2 regions of the Glutamicibacter ectropisis genome follow, and region 2 is predicted to be linked to the other one. Evidence: riboswitches for the same ligand, from Rfam matches in the RefSeq annotation. Region 2 holds a riboswitch; the other holds the start of a gene.
The links. A riboswitch is a leader RNA that binds a small molecule or an ion and turns the genes downstream of it on or off. The one in region 2 is predicted to bind glycine.
Positions count from the first base shown of each region.

Region 1 (7,773 bases), 390 kb from region 2:
GGAATAGCAGCAGCTTTGGGCCGATCACCCGCTTGAGTTCTGAATCCTGGCTCGGGGTTACCGGCGAGTCACTATCCACAGTCATGCGATCGAGTTCATCTCCTTCAAATATTGGTGGCAAGCATGACAAACTTAGTGGTTGCGTTCAAGGTCGGCAAACCGCCTACCGGGCTGGCTCACAGACTCGCAGGTTCAGCGGTAGTAAAGGAACGATGAACGGTATTTGGCATTTGAACCTGTGACTTGACGTACGGATATCCCCAAAGGCGTGTCAAGGCGCGTCCATCGAGAATCATGGTGAATCCGACTAGGGTTAGTTGAAAAGGGACAAGCGGTTTAAGGATGTACATGGACTCGGTGATCAGCGAAGATTTCGCACCATTGGCTCAGGCTCTGGAAGCACGAGCCGCCGAAGAAGAAGACTATTCGGCGCAGCTAGCCGTTTATCACCGAGGCGAACTAGTCCTCAGCCATAGTGTGGGGGAGCACCTTGCTGCAGATTCCCTGACCTGCGTCTTTTCCTGCACCAAAGGTCTGAGTGCACTGGTCATCGCCCTACTGGTGCAAGATGGCCTGATCGATCCCAACGCACCGATGGTGACCTACTGGCCTGAATTTGGCGCTGGAGGCAAAAGCGCCCTGAGCGTCGGCGAAGTACTCAGCCACCAAGCCGGTGTCCTTGGAGTTCCCGGGGGAGTACCAAGCGAGGTATTGCTGAACTCGGCTGAATACGCCAAGGTCCTGGCCTCCATGCCAAGCATCTGGCCTTTGGGTCAAAACATTGTCGGTTACCACGCCATCACCATGGGCGTGCTCATGGAAGAACTGGTCCGCCGAGTCACCGGCAAAGAACTGCAAGAAGTATTTGAAGAGCGCATCCGTAAACCATTGGGCGTTGACGTCTATATCGGTCAAGATCCGGCCCTGGAACCGCGCTACCGCGACGTGCTCCCGGCCCTAGATGCGCCCACCGAATTCTTTGATCCATTCTCGCCAGGCGGCCTGGCCGTGAACTCCGCTTCCGGATTCGCACTGGCCGACGGCCCGGTATACAACTGGCACGAACTGGCCAATGCCGCGCAGGTGCGTGAACTTGGGCCAGCATCCATGGGCGGTGTCGCCAATGCTCAAGGTTTGGCCGGGATTTACGCAGCCTCCTTCGGAGCCGTTCCGGCACTTGGAGCCACCAGCGGATTCCTCAGCGAAGATACCTGGTCTCGGGTTTCTACCGAATTGGTCTATGGCCACGACCGAACCAATGGTCTGTTGCAGGCCTTCGCCCTAGGGTTCATGAAAGCCACGGCTCGAGTGAATTATGGATCCATCTTTGCCTACGGGCATGACGGGGCAAACTCTTCCTTGGCCTTCGCTGATCCTGCCTACCAACTGGGCTTTGGTTTCATTCCTTCGCGTAATGAAGGGGTCAGGGACACCGCCACCGGTGTGCAGCTCTCACAACTAGCCCGACAATTGATCCTGGCGAAGAACGCCAAAGCAAAAACCTACTAATCTGTCCAAATCGCAAGAGCATCAGAAATACGAAGTGGGATTGAAGTGAAGAAGTTTCTGGCATTAGGTGATTCATTCACAGAAGGCGTTGGCGACGTTGATCTGGGACGCCCCAATCAGGTGCGCGGTTGGGCCGACCGAGTCGCGGAAGTGCTTTGCACCCAAGGGGACTGGGAATACGCCAACCTTGCGGTGCGTGGCAAAAAGATCGGTCAGGTCATTAACCAGCAGCTCGACCAAGGGCTGTCCATGAAACCAGATTTGGTCAGCATCTATGCCGGCGGCAATGACATTCTGCGGCCCACAGCAGACCTTGACGCACTGATGCGTGGTTATGAAGGAATTGTCCGACGCTTCAACGAGGCCGGGAGCACCGTGTTGCTATTTACCGGTTTTGACACCGTTGAGTCCCCGCTGTTCTCCAAGACCCGTCCACGCACGGCCATTTATAACGAGAAGGTTCGCGAGATCGCCGATGCCCACGGCGCGATCATTGCCGATTACTGGCGGTGGCGAGAATTTTCGGACGTACGCTACTGGGCCGTGGACCGACTGCACATGAACGAACTGGGGCATGGCCTGATGGCCTCCAAGGTGCTCGAAGTATTAGCTGAGCACCAGGTCACTGATGATGATTGGTCGCAACTGATTCAGGCTCCCGTTCTTCCCGAATTGGCAGTGAACTCACGCGGTGAAAAACTCAAGGCTGAATTGGGTTGGGCAAGAGAACATTTAGCGCCGTGGATCAAGCGTCGACTGACCGGAACCTCCTCGGGAGACACGCTCTCAGCCAAGTATCCTCAGTACCTTCAGCTTTCCGCAGCCACGAATTAAACGTTTTGTGACGGTTTTTCTTCGTTAGTGTCTTTGACGTTCAGCGCGGGGCAGGTAACATGGTGGTGTGCTGCAGCTCTCTGACCGGTAGCACACGCCATAGACGGATGGCGGGAGAGTCCCGTTCACACCATGGACGGGCGCCGTAGGAGCAATTCCTCCCCAGGAAACTCTCAGGCCCCCGTACCGCCATCACGAGGCAACTCTGGAAAGTAGCCGGCCAGAACCGGTTCACCGAAGGTGCAAGCGCCCGGCTTAGTTGGCCGGACGTGTAAAACTCTCAGGTAGTGCAACAGGGATGGGGAGGCAAAGCGTCCTTCCTTTGGCATGCGCCAAGACAGATCCCCGTGGAGACTCCAGCACCATGACCGTCACGCAGACTTCGGCTTCAACAACAAGCGAATTTGTTTCTCGCCATATCGGCCCGCGTCCAGCAGATGTAGAGACCATGCTTCAGACTCTGGGCTACAGCAGCCTAGATGATCTGATCGATACCGCCGTTCCGGCAGACATTCGCCAAGACTCCATGCTGGATATCCCAGCCGCACTGAGCGAAACCGAAGCCTTGGCCCACCTGCGTGCGCTTGCCTCGAAGAACGTCATGAAGACCCAGATGATCGGCCAGGGCTTCTACGACACCATCACCCCAGCGGTAATCCGCCGCAACATCGTGGAAAACCCTGCCTGGTACACCGCCTACACCCCGTACCAGCCGGAAATCTCCCAGGGCCGCCTAGAAGCCCTGCTGAACTTCCAGACCATGGTCATGGATCTGACCGGTCTGCCGATCGCCAACGCCTCGCTGCTGGACGAATCCTCGGCCGCCGCCGAAGCAGTGCTGATGATGCGCCGCGCCAACAAGAAGAAGGCCAAGGGCAAGACCGTCCTGGACTCCAATATCTTCCCGCAGACCATCAAGGTCGTGCAGGGCCGCGCCGACGCACTGGGCTTCGAAGTTGAAGTCGCTGACCTGTCCGCTGGTCTGCCAGAGGGTGACATCTCCGGCATCCTGCTGCAGCAGCCAGGTAACAACGGCTCCATCGCAGAGCATGAAGGCATCATCGCCGCCGCCAAGGAAGCCGGCGCCATGGTCACCGTCATCGCTGACCTGCTGGCTCTGACCATGATCACCCCTCCCGGTGAGCAGGGCGCAGATATTGCCGTGGGTAACACCCAGCGTTTTGGTGTGCCACTGTTCTTCGGTGGTCCGCACGCAGCCTACATGGCTGTAGCCGATGGCCTGACCCGCTCCATGCCAGGACGCCTAGTTGGTGTTTCGGTGGACGACGCCGGAGTTCCTGCCTACCGTCTGGCACTGCAGACCCGCGAACAGCACATTCGCCGTGAAAAGGCGACCAGCAACATTTGTACCGCCCAAGCACTGTTGGCCATCTGTGCCTCAATGTACGCGGTGTACCACGGCCCAGCAGGCCTGAAGCAGATCGCTAGTCGCGCCAACAACCACGCTCGCGTGATTGCTAGCTCCCTGGTAGCCGGTGGATTCACCTTGGCTTCTCAGAGCTTCTTCGACACCGTAGTAGTCAACGTTGAGAACGCTGAGCAGATCATCTCGGCCGCCAATGAAGCAGGGATCAACCTGCGCAAGATCAACGACACCCAGGTGGGCGTGTCCACCGACGAGACCACCACCTCGGATATCGTCAAGACCCTGCTGGGCGTTTTCGGCGTGGAGCTTTCGGCCCCCGAAGGATTCGACATCCCAGCCTCCCAGGTCCGCACCAGCAACTACCTGACCCACCCAATCTTTAACACCATTTCCTCCGAGACCCAGATGATGCGTTACCTGCGTCGCCTCTCGGACCGTGACCTGGCACTGGATCGCACCATGATCCCGCTGGGCTCGTGCACCATGAAGCTGAACTCGGCTGCCGAGATGGAATCCATCACCTGGCCAGAATTCGCTTCCATCCACCCTTATGTTCCAGCTGAACAGAGTGTGGGTTGGCGTGAACTGATCACCGACCTTGAAGGCCGTTTGACCGCGATCACCGGTTACGCTGGCGTCTCCATCCAGCCCAACGCAGGATCCCAGGGCGAATACGCAGGCCTGCTTGCCATCTCCGGCTACCACGCATCGCGTGGAGAAGCCCAGCGCAATGTCTGCCTGATCCCTGCCTCGGCCCACGGCACCAACGCTGCTTCGGCAGTACTGGCTGGTATGAAGGTGGTCGTCGTGAAGACCGCTGCCGACGGCACCATTGACGCCAATGATTTGGATGCCAAGATCGAGGCCAACAAGGACGTACTGGCCGCCATCATGATCACCTACCCATCCACCCACGGTGTCTACGACGCCGACGTGCGTGTGGTCTGCGATAAGGTTCACGCAGCCGGTGGTCAGGTGTACATCGACGGTGCCAACATGAACGCCATGGTGGGTCTGGCCCAGCCAGGTAAGTTCGGCGGCGACGTGTCGCACCTGAACCTGCACAAGACCTTCTGCATCCCTCACGGTGGTGGCGGTCCAGGCGTCGGCCCAATCGGTGTCGGCGAGCACCTGCTGCCATTTTTGCCAGGCGATGCCTCGGGCAGCTACACCGAGCGCGATGGTGTGCCGGTAGTGGCCACCGCCTTTGGCTCGGCCGGCGTCCTGCCGATCTCTTGGGCTTACATTGCCATGATGGGCGGCGATGGTTTGACCGAAGCCACCAAGCACGCAATCTTGAACGCTAACTACATCGCTAAGTGCCTGAACGAACACTTCCCAGTGCTCTTCACCGGCAACAAGGACCTGGTGGCACACGAGTGCATCTTGGACCTGCGTGAACTGACCGCCAAGACCGGGGTCACCGCAGAAGATGTGGCCAAGCGTCTGATCGACTTTGGGTTCCACGCACCAACCCTGTCCTTCCCAGTGGCTGGCACCTTGATGGTTGAGCCAACGGAGTCCGAGGACTTGGGCGAGATCGAGCGCTTCATCGAAGCCATGATCACCATCCGTCAGGAAATGGAAGAAGTTCTCTCGGGCGTCTACAGCATCGAGCAGTCACCACTGCGCAACGCCCCACACACTGCTACCGCGGTGATCAACAGCAATTGGGATCGCAAGTACTCGGTAGAGCAGGCTGCTTTCCCGGTCTCCGGCTTGAAGTTCGATAAGTACTTCCCAGCTGTGGGCCGTATTGACGGCGCCGGTGGCGACCGTAACCTGATCTGCTCCTGCCCTGCTCCTGAAGCCTTCGAAGACTAGAAAGAGTTTGAGATGACTGAAACTACCCAAGAACTTAAGCACACCGCCCTGCATGCCCAGCACGCAGAACTCGGCGCAAACTTCACCGACTTTGGTGGCTGGGATATGCCACTGAAGTACGGTTCTGAACTGGCCGAGCACCGGGCAGTTCGTTCCACCGCAGGACTCTTTGACCTGTCCCACATGGGCGAGGTTTACCTCTCCGGTCCACAGGCCGGCATCGCGCTGAACACCGCGTTGGCTGGAAACTTCACCATCATGAAGGTGGGCAAGGCCAAGTACTCGCTGATCTTGAATGAAGAAGGCAAGATCATCGATGATCTGATCGTGTACCGCCTTGAGGAAGAGAAATTCCTCGTCGTTCCTAACGCTGGCAATGCTGATGTGGTGGCTGCAGCTTTGGAAGAACGAGTAGCAGGATTTGATGTTCAGCTGGATAACGCTTCGGCTCGCCAGTCCCTGATTGCAGTTCAGGGACCCAACGCTGAGGCCATCGTTGCCAAGCTGGCAGCGGATGAAGCAGTAGCCCAGAGCGTCACAGAACTGAAATATTATGCAGCGGCTAATCTGGTGCTCGGCGGTATGGACGTACTGCTGGCGCGCACAGGATACACCGGTGAAGACGGCTTCGAATTGATCATCGAAAATGAACAGGCCGCCGAACTGTGGAGCAAGATCATCACCATTGGTGCGGATTACGAATTGGTTCCGTGTGGCTTGGCCGCCCGCGACTCACTTCGTTTGGAAGCCGGTATGCCGTTGTACGGTAACGAGCTGAGCCTGGAACGAACCCCATTTGATGCGGGATTTGGCCCTGTAGTCTCCTTCAAGAAGGAAGAAGATTTTGTGGGTCGAAAGGCCCTGGAAGCCTTGCGAGAGCAGAGCCCAGCACGCAAGCTGGTTGGTCTGAAGGGTCTGGGTAAGCGCGCCGGCCGCGGTGGTTATGCCATCGTCAAGGACGGGGCCACTGTCGGAGAAATCACCTCCGGCCAGCCATCTCCGACCCTTGGTTACCCGGTAGCCCTAGGGTATGTGGATGCACAATTCAGTGAAGTTGGTACCGAGCTAGAGGTAGATCTGCGCGGTAAGACTTTGCCATTTGTCGTCGTCGAACTGCCGTTCTACACGCGAGCCAAGTAACGTTAAACATCAGTAGGGCCAAGCAAAACGCCCGCTTATTCCCTTGGGAGAGGAAATACCGTGAGTAAAGTTCTTTCGTCATTGCGCTACTCGGCAGAGCACGAGTGGCTGGACGCTTCATCCCCAGCTAAGGTCGGCATCACCCAGATCGCTGCAGACGCCCTGGGCGACGTGGTCTACGTGGACCTGCCAGAGGTTGGCGATGCGGTGACCGCAGGCGAAACCTGTGGCGAGGTGGAATCCACCAAGTCGGTTTCCGACCTGTACTCGCCAGTGACCGGCACCGTTGTTGCCATCAACGACGAGGCCGTTGACAACCCAGCAATCCTGAACGAAGACCCATACGGTGCCGGCTGGCTGTTCACCGTAGAGGTTACCGAAGAAGGTCCGCTGCTCTCTGCAGCAGACTACGCAAGCGCGAACGGTGGAGACGTCCAGTAATGAGCAACCAGACTTTTGAATCCCTAGCACCAGTGTCACTGACCCAGTCGCTAGCAGCCCTTGACCCAGAGGTCGCACAGCGCATCGACGCTGAACTGGCTCGCCAGCAGCGCGGTCTGGAAATGATTGCCTCGGAGAACCACACTGCTCAGGCTGTCATGCAGGCTCAGGGTTCGGTACTGACCAACAAGTACGCTGAAGGCTACCCAGGTCGCCGCTACTACGGTGGCTGCGAAGAGGTCGACGTCATTGAGACCCTGGCCATCGAGCGTATCAAGGAACTGTTTGGTGCAGGTTTCGCCAACGTTCAGCCTCACTCCGGTGCCCAGGCTAACGCTTCGGTCTACCACGCACTGGTTCGCCCAGGCGACACCGTACTGGGTCTGAACCTGGCACACGGTGGACACCTGACCCACGGTATGAAGCTGAACTTCTCCGGTCGCCTGTTCAACATCGTTCCTTACGGTGTGAACGAAGAGACCAACCTGGTGGACATGGACGAGGTCGAGCGCCTGGCCGTAGAGCACCAACCAAAGATGATCGTGGCAGGCTGGTCGGCCTACCCACGTCAGCTGGACTTCAAGCGATTCCGCGAGATCGCTGACAAGGTCGGCGCTTACCTGTTCGTGGATATGGCA
Region 1 is NZ_CP125942.1:2,760,746-2,768,518, reverse strand. It holds gene QMQ05_RS12990 (APC family permease) at 1-85, opposite strand, end outside; gene QMQ05_RS12985 (serine hydrolase domain-containing protein) at 349-1,509, shown strand; gene QMQ05_RS12980 (SGNH/GDSL hydrolase family protein) at 1,555-2,343, shown strand; glycine riboswitch at 2,445-2,542, shown strand; gene gcvP (aminomethyl-transferring glycine dehydrogenase) at 2,708-5,554, shown strand; gene gcvT (glycine cleavage system aminomethyltransferase GcvT) at 5,567-6,694, shown strand; gene gcvH (glycine cleavage system protein GcvH) at 6,755-7,135, shown strand; gene glyA (serine hydroxymethyltransferase) at 7,135-7,773, shown strand, end outside.
Region 1: another riboswitch for glycine. It lies ahead of gcvP (aminomethyl-transferring glycine dehydrogenase); the one in region 2 lies ahead of cycA (D-serine/D-alanine/glycine transporter).

Region 2 (7,773 bases):
GCTGCCGGCAACACGACCGAGCGTACCCCGTACGCCTCGTAAAATTCGCGGGCCAGGGTGTAGGTTCCAATATCTCCGCCAAGGATGACCGGGACGAAGGGCTGGGTTGGATCTATTGCCAAAGTGCTGTTTTCCCTACTTCTTGCGCCAGTTCATGTACTTTTCGAAAGCCCAGGCCAGCGGTTTGTTCAGCGCTAGGTCCCATTCGCCGTTGGTCTGCACAATGTCGCAACCAGTGTTGGTCTTGAACTTGGTCAACCCTGATAGGTGGTGGTCCTTATCCAAGGTGGCGCTGACGCCACCCTGATCAAGGTAGCGGCAACCGGCAGCGATGGAGTCTTCCACCATGCGGTTCATGATCGCCTTCGGGGCGAAGAGCTTACGGTGTTCCGAGGACGATGCGCCGTAGAGATACCAGGCCAGGTTGGAGGAACGGATCACGATGGATGCCGCAAGATCCACGCCTTCATTGCTGGCGATGTACAGGGTGCAGGATCCTGGCACTGCTTCGTTGAGCACCCGGTGCATGGTTTCAAAGTAGCTCAGTGGGCGACCGGTGAATTCTTGGCGGTCCGCCGTGTGGTTATACAGGGCATGGAAGCGGGCCATGTCCTCGGTGTCGCCCACCTCGATTTCCAAGGTGCTCTTGAGTGCCTTGCGAGTTTCATTGCGGGTGGTCGACGAGTAGCTGGCCATGACCTGATCTACGTCCAGCTGGTTGCCTTCTTCGTCCTGCAGCGCGACGCGGGCTACGTATTCTGGCTGACCGGCACCGAAGTCCAGTCCAACGTCTTCCTTGGTGAATCCAAGATCTAGCAGTGCGTCGTTCAGAGCAAGGGCCTGCTCGGAGCTGGATTTAAGTTCGAGGTCGGAAAGCTGGTTGAAGCCTTCCTTGCCGAGATTCTTGCGCACAGCTGCGGCCGCCCAGGTGCGCACTTCGCGTCCTGGCCCCATTTTCAGCTGGAAGGCGCCACGGTTTTTGAGGTAGGCGGCCAGTGGTCCAATGACGTTCTCTGCCCGGTAGGTCTGAAAGTCGATGACCGGACCGTCGGGTACGTAGGCAAGAGTCTTTTTGATCACGGGGGCGGCTCGGTGCAGCACCAGGGCGGTGCCTACCAGTTCGTCTTGGTCGAAGAAGCCGAGGGATTCGCCACGCCAGCCGCCCTTGACCCGGGCCCATTCCGGACGCTGCAGGAAGCTGACGTCGTGGGCGGTTTCAAGGAAGGCTGAGTGTTCGGCGCTGGAAATCGGACGCACGTGCAGGTCGTTGTGGCTCACGGGTGAAATCCTATCGTGCTTCGTGCAGATAAGCAGGGAGGCTAGATACCCCCGGATGGTATTTGACTTAATACCCCCGAGGGGTATTATTGAGGTATGGAAACCAGCCAGAGCCCAGATACCCACGCCGAGCATCACGGCTATCACGCAGACAAGTCTGCGCTGGAGCGTCGCCTCAAGCGCATCGAAGGCCAAGTTCGCGGGGTCGCCAAGATGGTGGATGAAGACAAATACTGCATCGACATCCTGACCCAGATCTCCGCGATCAACGCCGCATTGCACAAGGTCAGCGTGCAACTCATCGATGATCACATCGGCCATTGTGTGGTTGATGCGGCGAAGTCTTCCATCGAGACCGGCGACCCCACCATCGTTCAGGAAAAGATCGCTGAAGCCACGGCAGCGATTTCCCGACTCGTGCGATAGCCACTTCTTTATCCTCAAAACACATTCACACAGAATTCATCGAAAGAGAGCAAGATCATGAGCTGCAACTGCGGATGCTCCTCCGAAAACAACGCCACACCAGCACAGGGACTTCAGATCACTACTCGTGAGCAAGCCACACCGCTCACTAACCAAACCGAGATCAAAATTTCGGGCATGACCTGTGGCCACTGCGTCGCATCGGTCACTGAAGAGCTCAAAGAACTATCCGGTGTGCAGAACGTCGACGTCCTTCTCGATGCCCAAGGCATCTCCACCGCCACCGTCACTTCGACCGAGAAGCTGAGCGAATCGAGCATCCGCGAAGCCATTGACGAGGCCGGTTACACCGTAGAAGCAATCAACGCCTAGCTTCATCAGCCAGGCACCACGCCACCAAAGGTGGCAAGAAAGTGCAAGGTAAAAATGTCTTCCCACGCGCCAGAACAAGCGCAACCCGAAGTACGCACCGTAGACCTAGATATTCAAGGCATGACTTGCGCTTCATGCGTGAACCGGGTGGAACGTAAACTCGGTAAACTCCCCGGGGTCACCGCCTCAGTCAACCTCCCCTTGGAGACCGCCAAGGTGGAGGTACCCCAGGGTGTTAGCGACGAAACGCTGATCAGCACCGTTGAAGCAGCCGGATACACGGCGACGCTCAAGAAACCGGCAGTTCCCGAACACGGTGAGCATGACGAGCACTCCGGCCACGAGCATCTAGTACCCAACCACCTCTTGCTGCGACTGATCGTTTCGGCGGTCTTCACCATTCCACTGTTCGTGATCTCGATGATCCCGGTTGCCCAGTTCCCGCACTGGGGTTGGGTGGCGTTCGCGCTGGCCACACCCGTGGTCTTTTACGGTGCATGGCCTTTCCATAAGGCAGCGGCGATCAACGCTCGCCACTTCTCCTCCACCATGGACACGCTGGTGTCCTTGGGTGTGTTGGCTGCCTACCTCTTCTCTGCCATTCAGCTCATCCTTGATCCGCAGATGACGGCGCATACCGGCATGGCGATGACTGAGCACGCGCTCTACTTTGAAACCGCCGGCGTGGTGGCGACCCTGCTCCTGCTGGGTCGCTACTTAGAGCATCGCGCCAAGTCTTCAGCCTCGGATGCGCTGAAGTCCCTGCTGAACTTGGGGGCCAAGGACGCGGTAGTTCTGCGTGATGGCCAAGAAGTCAAGATTCCGGCAGCACAATTGCAGGTCGGTGACCACTTTGTGGTGCGCCCCGGAGAGAAAATCGCCACCGATGGCGTCGTCGTCGAGGGATCCAGTGCGGTAGACACTTCACTGCTGACCGGCGAATCGGTGCCCCAGGAAGTCAAGGTTGGTTCCGAAGTCACTGGCGCAACGCTGAACACTTCAGGACGCTTGGTCATCAAGGCTTCTCGAGTCGGCGCGGAAACGACCCTGGCCCAGATGGGCAAGCTGGTCTCCGAAGCCCAGTCGGGTAAGGCGCCCATTGCACGATTAGCTGACCGTATTTCTGCAGTCTTTGTTCCCATTGTTTTGGCCATTGCGCTGGCTACCTTTGGTATCTGGTGGCTGATCAGTTCCGATCCATATCAAGCCTTTAGTGCTGCGGTGGCCGTACTGGTGATCGCTTGCCCTTGTGCTCTGGGTCTGGCTACCCCGATTGGGCTTCTGGTCGGTACCGGTCGTGGCGCGCAATTAGGGATCTTGATCCGCGGCCCGCAGGTCTTGGAAGATACTCGCAAGCTGGACACCGTGGTCTTGGATAAGACCGGCACCGTCACCACCGGCATCATGGCCCATACGGGCACCACCCCGGTTGCTGGGGTAGACGCTGATGAGATCCTGCAGCTCGCGGCGGCCGTAGAACATCATTCGGAGCACCCGATCGCTCAGGCTATCGCCCGTGCGGGGGCAGAACTTGGTCCCTTGGCTCAGGCCACCGATTTCCATTCGGAGCCCGGTGGCGGCGTGATGGGACTTGTTGATGGCCAGCGCGTTGTTGTTGGGCGCCCCAGCTGGTTAGCAGCGCAGGGCACCGTGCTCGATGCATCTGCTCAGGCACTGTTAGAAGAGGCTGAAGCTGCAGGGGCCACTGCGATCTTAGTTTCGGTGGACCAACAGTTCCAGGCTGTCATCTCGGTGGCCGACCAGATCAAGGAATCCTCGGCCGCAGCCATCACCGAATTACAACGACGTGGCCTGCGGGTAGTTCTGCTCACCGGCGATAACCCCTCGGTTGCCATGAAGGTGGCAGCCAAGGTAGGCATCGATCCGGCAGATGTTTTCGCTGGGGTCTTCCCCGCAGATAAGTCGCGGACCATTGCCGAACTACAAGCCCAAGGCAAGGTTGTGGCCATGGTGGGCGACGGTGTCAACGATGCCCCAGCACTGGCCCAGGCAGATCTTGGTATCGCCATGGGCTCAGGCACCGACGTGGCCATTGAAGCCGCCGACATCACCCTAATGGGCAATGACCTGCACCAGGTCAGCGCCGCTATCGATCTCTCGGCAAAAACCCTATCCACGATCAAGATGAACCTATTCTGGGCCTTCGCCTACAACACCGCAGGCATCCCGATCGCTGCCCTGGGTTTGCTAAACCCAATGATTGCGGGCGCTGCCATGGCAGCTAGCTCGGTGCTGGTCGTGGCGAATTCGCTGCGGTTACGCCGCTTTGGCAAATAGCCAAGCGCCTAGTTGAACAGGGGCGCTGACACCTATCGAGGTGTCAGCGCCCCTGTGGCGTTCTTTGGCCAAGACAGCCAGCGGCCAGCAAACTTAGCGATGCCGCAGCGGGGCCACCCACGGCTCAACAAAAATCAGTTGCGTACGGCAGTGCACCACCTGAGGCAGGGCCAACAGCTTGTCGATGATCAGGCTTTGTAACTCGGTGCTATTGGCCACCGCTACGTGGACCAGATAATCGTCGTTACCGCTGACGTTATACAACGCCAGCGTCTCAGGCAGGGCTAGGGCCTTCTGCACAAAATCGTTGGCGGTTTCTCGAGCGTGTGGACGGACCTGGATCCCTAAGAAGGCCTGTTCGCCGCGGCCCAGCAGGCTGGGCAGGACATGGGCCCGCGTGGCAGTAATCGTGCCGTTGCGACGCATGCGCTTGATCCGTTCCAGGCAGGTGCTAGCGGCGATGCCTACTTTGGCGGCGATGTCTTTATTCGGAATCGTCGCGTCAACCTGCAGCAATTCAAGAATTGCCCAATCAACCGAATCCAATTCGGGAACTCTCTCTGATTTCTTCTGCGATTCATCCATGCCTCAACCCTAACGAATCCGGGGCATATCTTGTTGGAAGAATTTGTCTATAAATCGGAGTTCAACTTTGGCATTGGAATCTTGGGTGGCATTCATCCTGGCACTGCTCGTGACACTAGCGGTCCCCGGCCCCGACCTCATACTGGTCCTGAATTCAGCAACCCGTGGCGCACGCGAGGCGGCGTCCACCACGCTGGGCATCCTGGGCGGGTTAACCCTGCACACACTATTGGCGGTCGCAGGGGTCACTGCACTAATTCTTTCAATCCCCGGTGCATTGGACATCGTGCAGGTACTCGGTGCCGGAGTACTTTTATGGATGGGCTACAGCATGCTGCGCTCCGGGCTTCGCCGAACGCAGGTGGCTTCCCCTACAGTGGCACCGCGAACGCCCACCGGGTTTGTACGTGGCTTCGCCACCAACGCCACCAACCCGAAAGCACTCCTATTTTTCGCCGCGATCCTGCCGCAGTTCATTGGCCACGACGAACACACGACGATCCGCACCATCACCCTGTGCGCCACGATTATCCTTGGCTCCGGATTGTGGTGGGGCCTGACAATCCTGCTCGTTCGCACCTGCGGGCTGCAGCGCCATGCTTGGGCGGACCGCGCCATCGCCCTACTTGGTGGTGCAGCCCTTTTGCTGATCGGTGGCGGACTCTTGGCCACGGCTATCCATCACTTGATGACCATCGGAAGCTGAACGCGAATACCCCTTGCGCCACTTTTAGGCGAACCCCGACAAGGGTCTACCCTGAGGATCGCGCGACATCTTCACGTGTGCGACTTGCATCACATTCATTATTCTGCGCATACTGTGATAGCAATCACCATTTGTGCCGTTGATGCGTGGCGGGAGAGTCCCGTCCTCACCAAGGGCGGGCGCCGTAGGAGCAATTTCCTCCCCGGGAAACTCTCAGGCATCCGCACCGCCACGAGAAGGCAACTCTGGAAAGCAGTGCAGAGTATTCTGCGCTCACCGAAGGAGCAAGTTTGGCCCAGTAGTCGGGTCCAAGCGAAAACTCTCAGGTCACTATACAGATTGGGGAGGGACCACGAACAGTGACGCTTGTAGTTCACCAGTTCGCTGGCTCTCTCCAATGGGCATAGCTAGCAGTTGCTCTTAGTGCATCTGGCTATCGTTGTCTTCCCGGAGCCAGGCGATATTGGCGTTCTCAGCAAAGAAAGTTGCTAGGCGTCACGCCACACTCCTGGAAGGCAACCAGCATGAGTACCACCAGTTCTGATCCCACACTCGAACGCGGACTTTCTAATCGGCACATCCAGCTCATCGCCATTGGCGGTGCCATCGGCACCGGACTCTTCATGGGCTCGGGCAAGACCATTTCCGTGGCAGGCCCATCGGTCATCTTCGTCTACATGGTCATCGGCTTCATGCTCTTCTTCGTCATGCGCGCCATGGGCGAACTTTTGCTGAGCAACCTGAACTACAAGACTTTTGCCGATTTCGCCGGCGACCTCTTGGGTCCCTGGGCAGCATTTTTCACCGGCTGGACCTATTGGTTCTGCTGGGTGGTCACCGGCATCGCCGACGTGGTCGCCATCGCCCACTATGTGGCCTTCTGGTGGGGTGACCTGCCGTTGTGGATCCCGGCATTGGCGTGCATCGCCCTGTTGCTGGTCCTGAACCTGGCTACCGTTAAGGCCTTTGGTGAAACCGAATTCTGGTTTGCACTGATCAAGATCGTGGCCATTGGTGCATTGATCGTCGTGGGTCTGGTCATGATCATTACCGGCTTCCAACACAATGATGCCACCGCCTCGGTAGCGAACCTGTGGACTAATGGAGGAATGTTCCCCACCGGATTCATGGGCTTCGTAGCCGGATTCCAAATTGCGGTTTTCGCCTTTGTTGGCATCGAACTGGTCGGCACCACCGCCGCCGAAACCAAGGACCCGGAGAAGACCCTGCCCAAGGCCATCAACTCCATTCCGCTGCGTATTCTCTTCTTCTACGTCGGCGCCTTGATCATTTTGATGACCGTGCAGCCGTGGACGCTGTTCTCCTCGGAGAACTCCCCCTTCGTGGGAATGTTCGCCTTAGCAGGCCTGGCCGGCGCGGCCGGCGTCATCAACTTCGTGGTACTCACCAGCGCTACTTCCAGCGCCAACTCCGGGATCTACTCCACTTCCCGCATGCTGCGTGGTTTGGCTCAGGAAGGTGATGCGCCAAGTGGTTTCAAGAAGCTTTCAGGCCGCAAGGTCCCAAGAAACGCCCTAATGTTCTCGTGCATGTTCCTGCTCGCCGGCGTGGTCCTGCTCTACAGTGGCGATTCAGTCATGGAGGCCTTCACGCTGGTCACCACCGTTTCGGCCTTGTGCTTCATGTTCGTGTGGACCATCATCCTGCTCAGCTACCTGGTGTTCCGCGCTCGTCGACCGCACCTGCACGATGCATCGAACTTTAAGGTTCCCGGCGGACGGGTTATGCCCTATGTAGTCTTGGGCTTCTTCGGGTTCATCTTGTGGGCGCTGACCACCCAGCCTGACACCCTGGTCGCTTTGCTGGTCACACCGAGCTGGTTCCTGATCTTGGGCGTGGGGTACCTGTTTGTGCGACGCAATCCGCGGCATGAAGCACTGCGCGTTGCCCACATGGGCAAGGTGGCCCACGAACGCTACGAAGCTGCCGCCTACCGGGACAGCAAGGCTTTCGGCCACAGTGATGAGCACCTGGAACAGGAAGCCCGTCGGTAACTGTCGTTGAGTTAGACCGTTTTCAGTAGTCCCGCACCGTGTTCCTTAGGTGCGGGACTACTGTTTTTCCTAACTGACGATTTGGCGCCGGCT
Region 2 is NZ_CP125942.1:3,154,497-3,162,269, forward strand. It holds gene QMQ05_RS14800 (carbamoyl-phosphate synthase) at 1-122, opposite strand, end outside; gene QMQ05_RS14805 (lipid II:glycine glycyltransferase FemX) at 136-1,278, opposite strand; gene QMQ05_RS14810 (metal-sensitive transcriptional regulator) at 1,375-1,704, shown strand; gene QMQ05_RS14815 (heavy-metal-associated domain-containing protein) at 1,762-2,076, shown strand; gene QMQ05_RS14820 (heavy metal translocating P-type ATPase) at 2,131-4,374, shown strand; gene QMQ05_RS14825 (Lrp/AsnC family transcriptional regulator) at 4,468-4,959, opposite strand; gene QMQ05_RS14830 (LysE family translocator) at 5,045-5,665, shown strand; glycine riboswitch at 5,806-5,904, shown strand; glycine riboswitch at 5,906-6,013, shown strand; gene cycA (D-serine/D-alanine/glycine transporter) at 6,190-7,680, shown strand; gene QMQ05_RS14840 (FUSC family protein) at 7,750-7,773, opposite strand, start outside.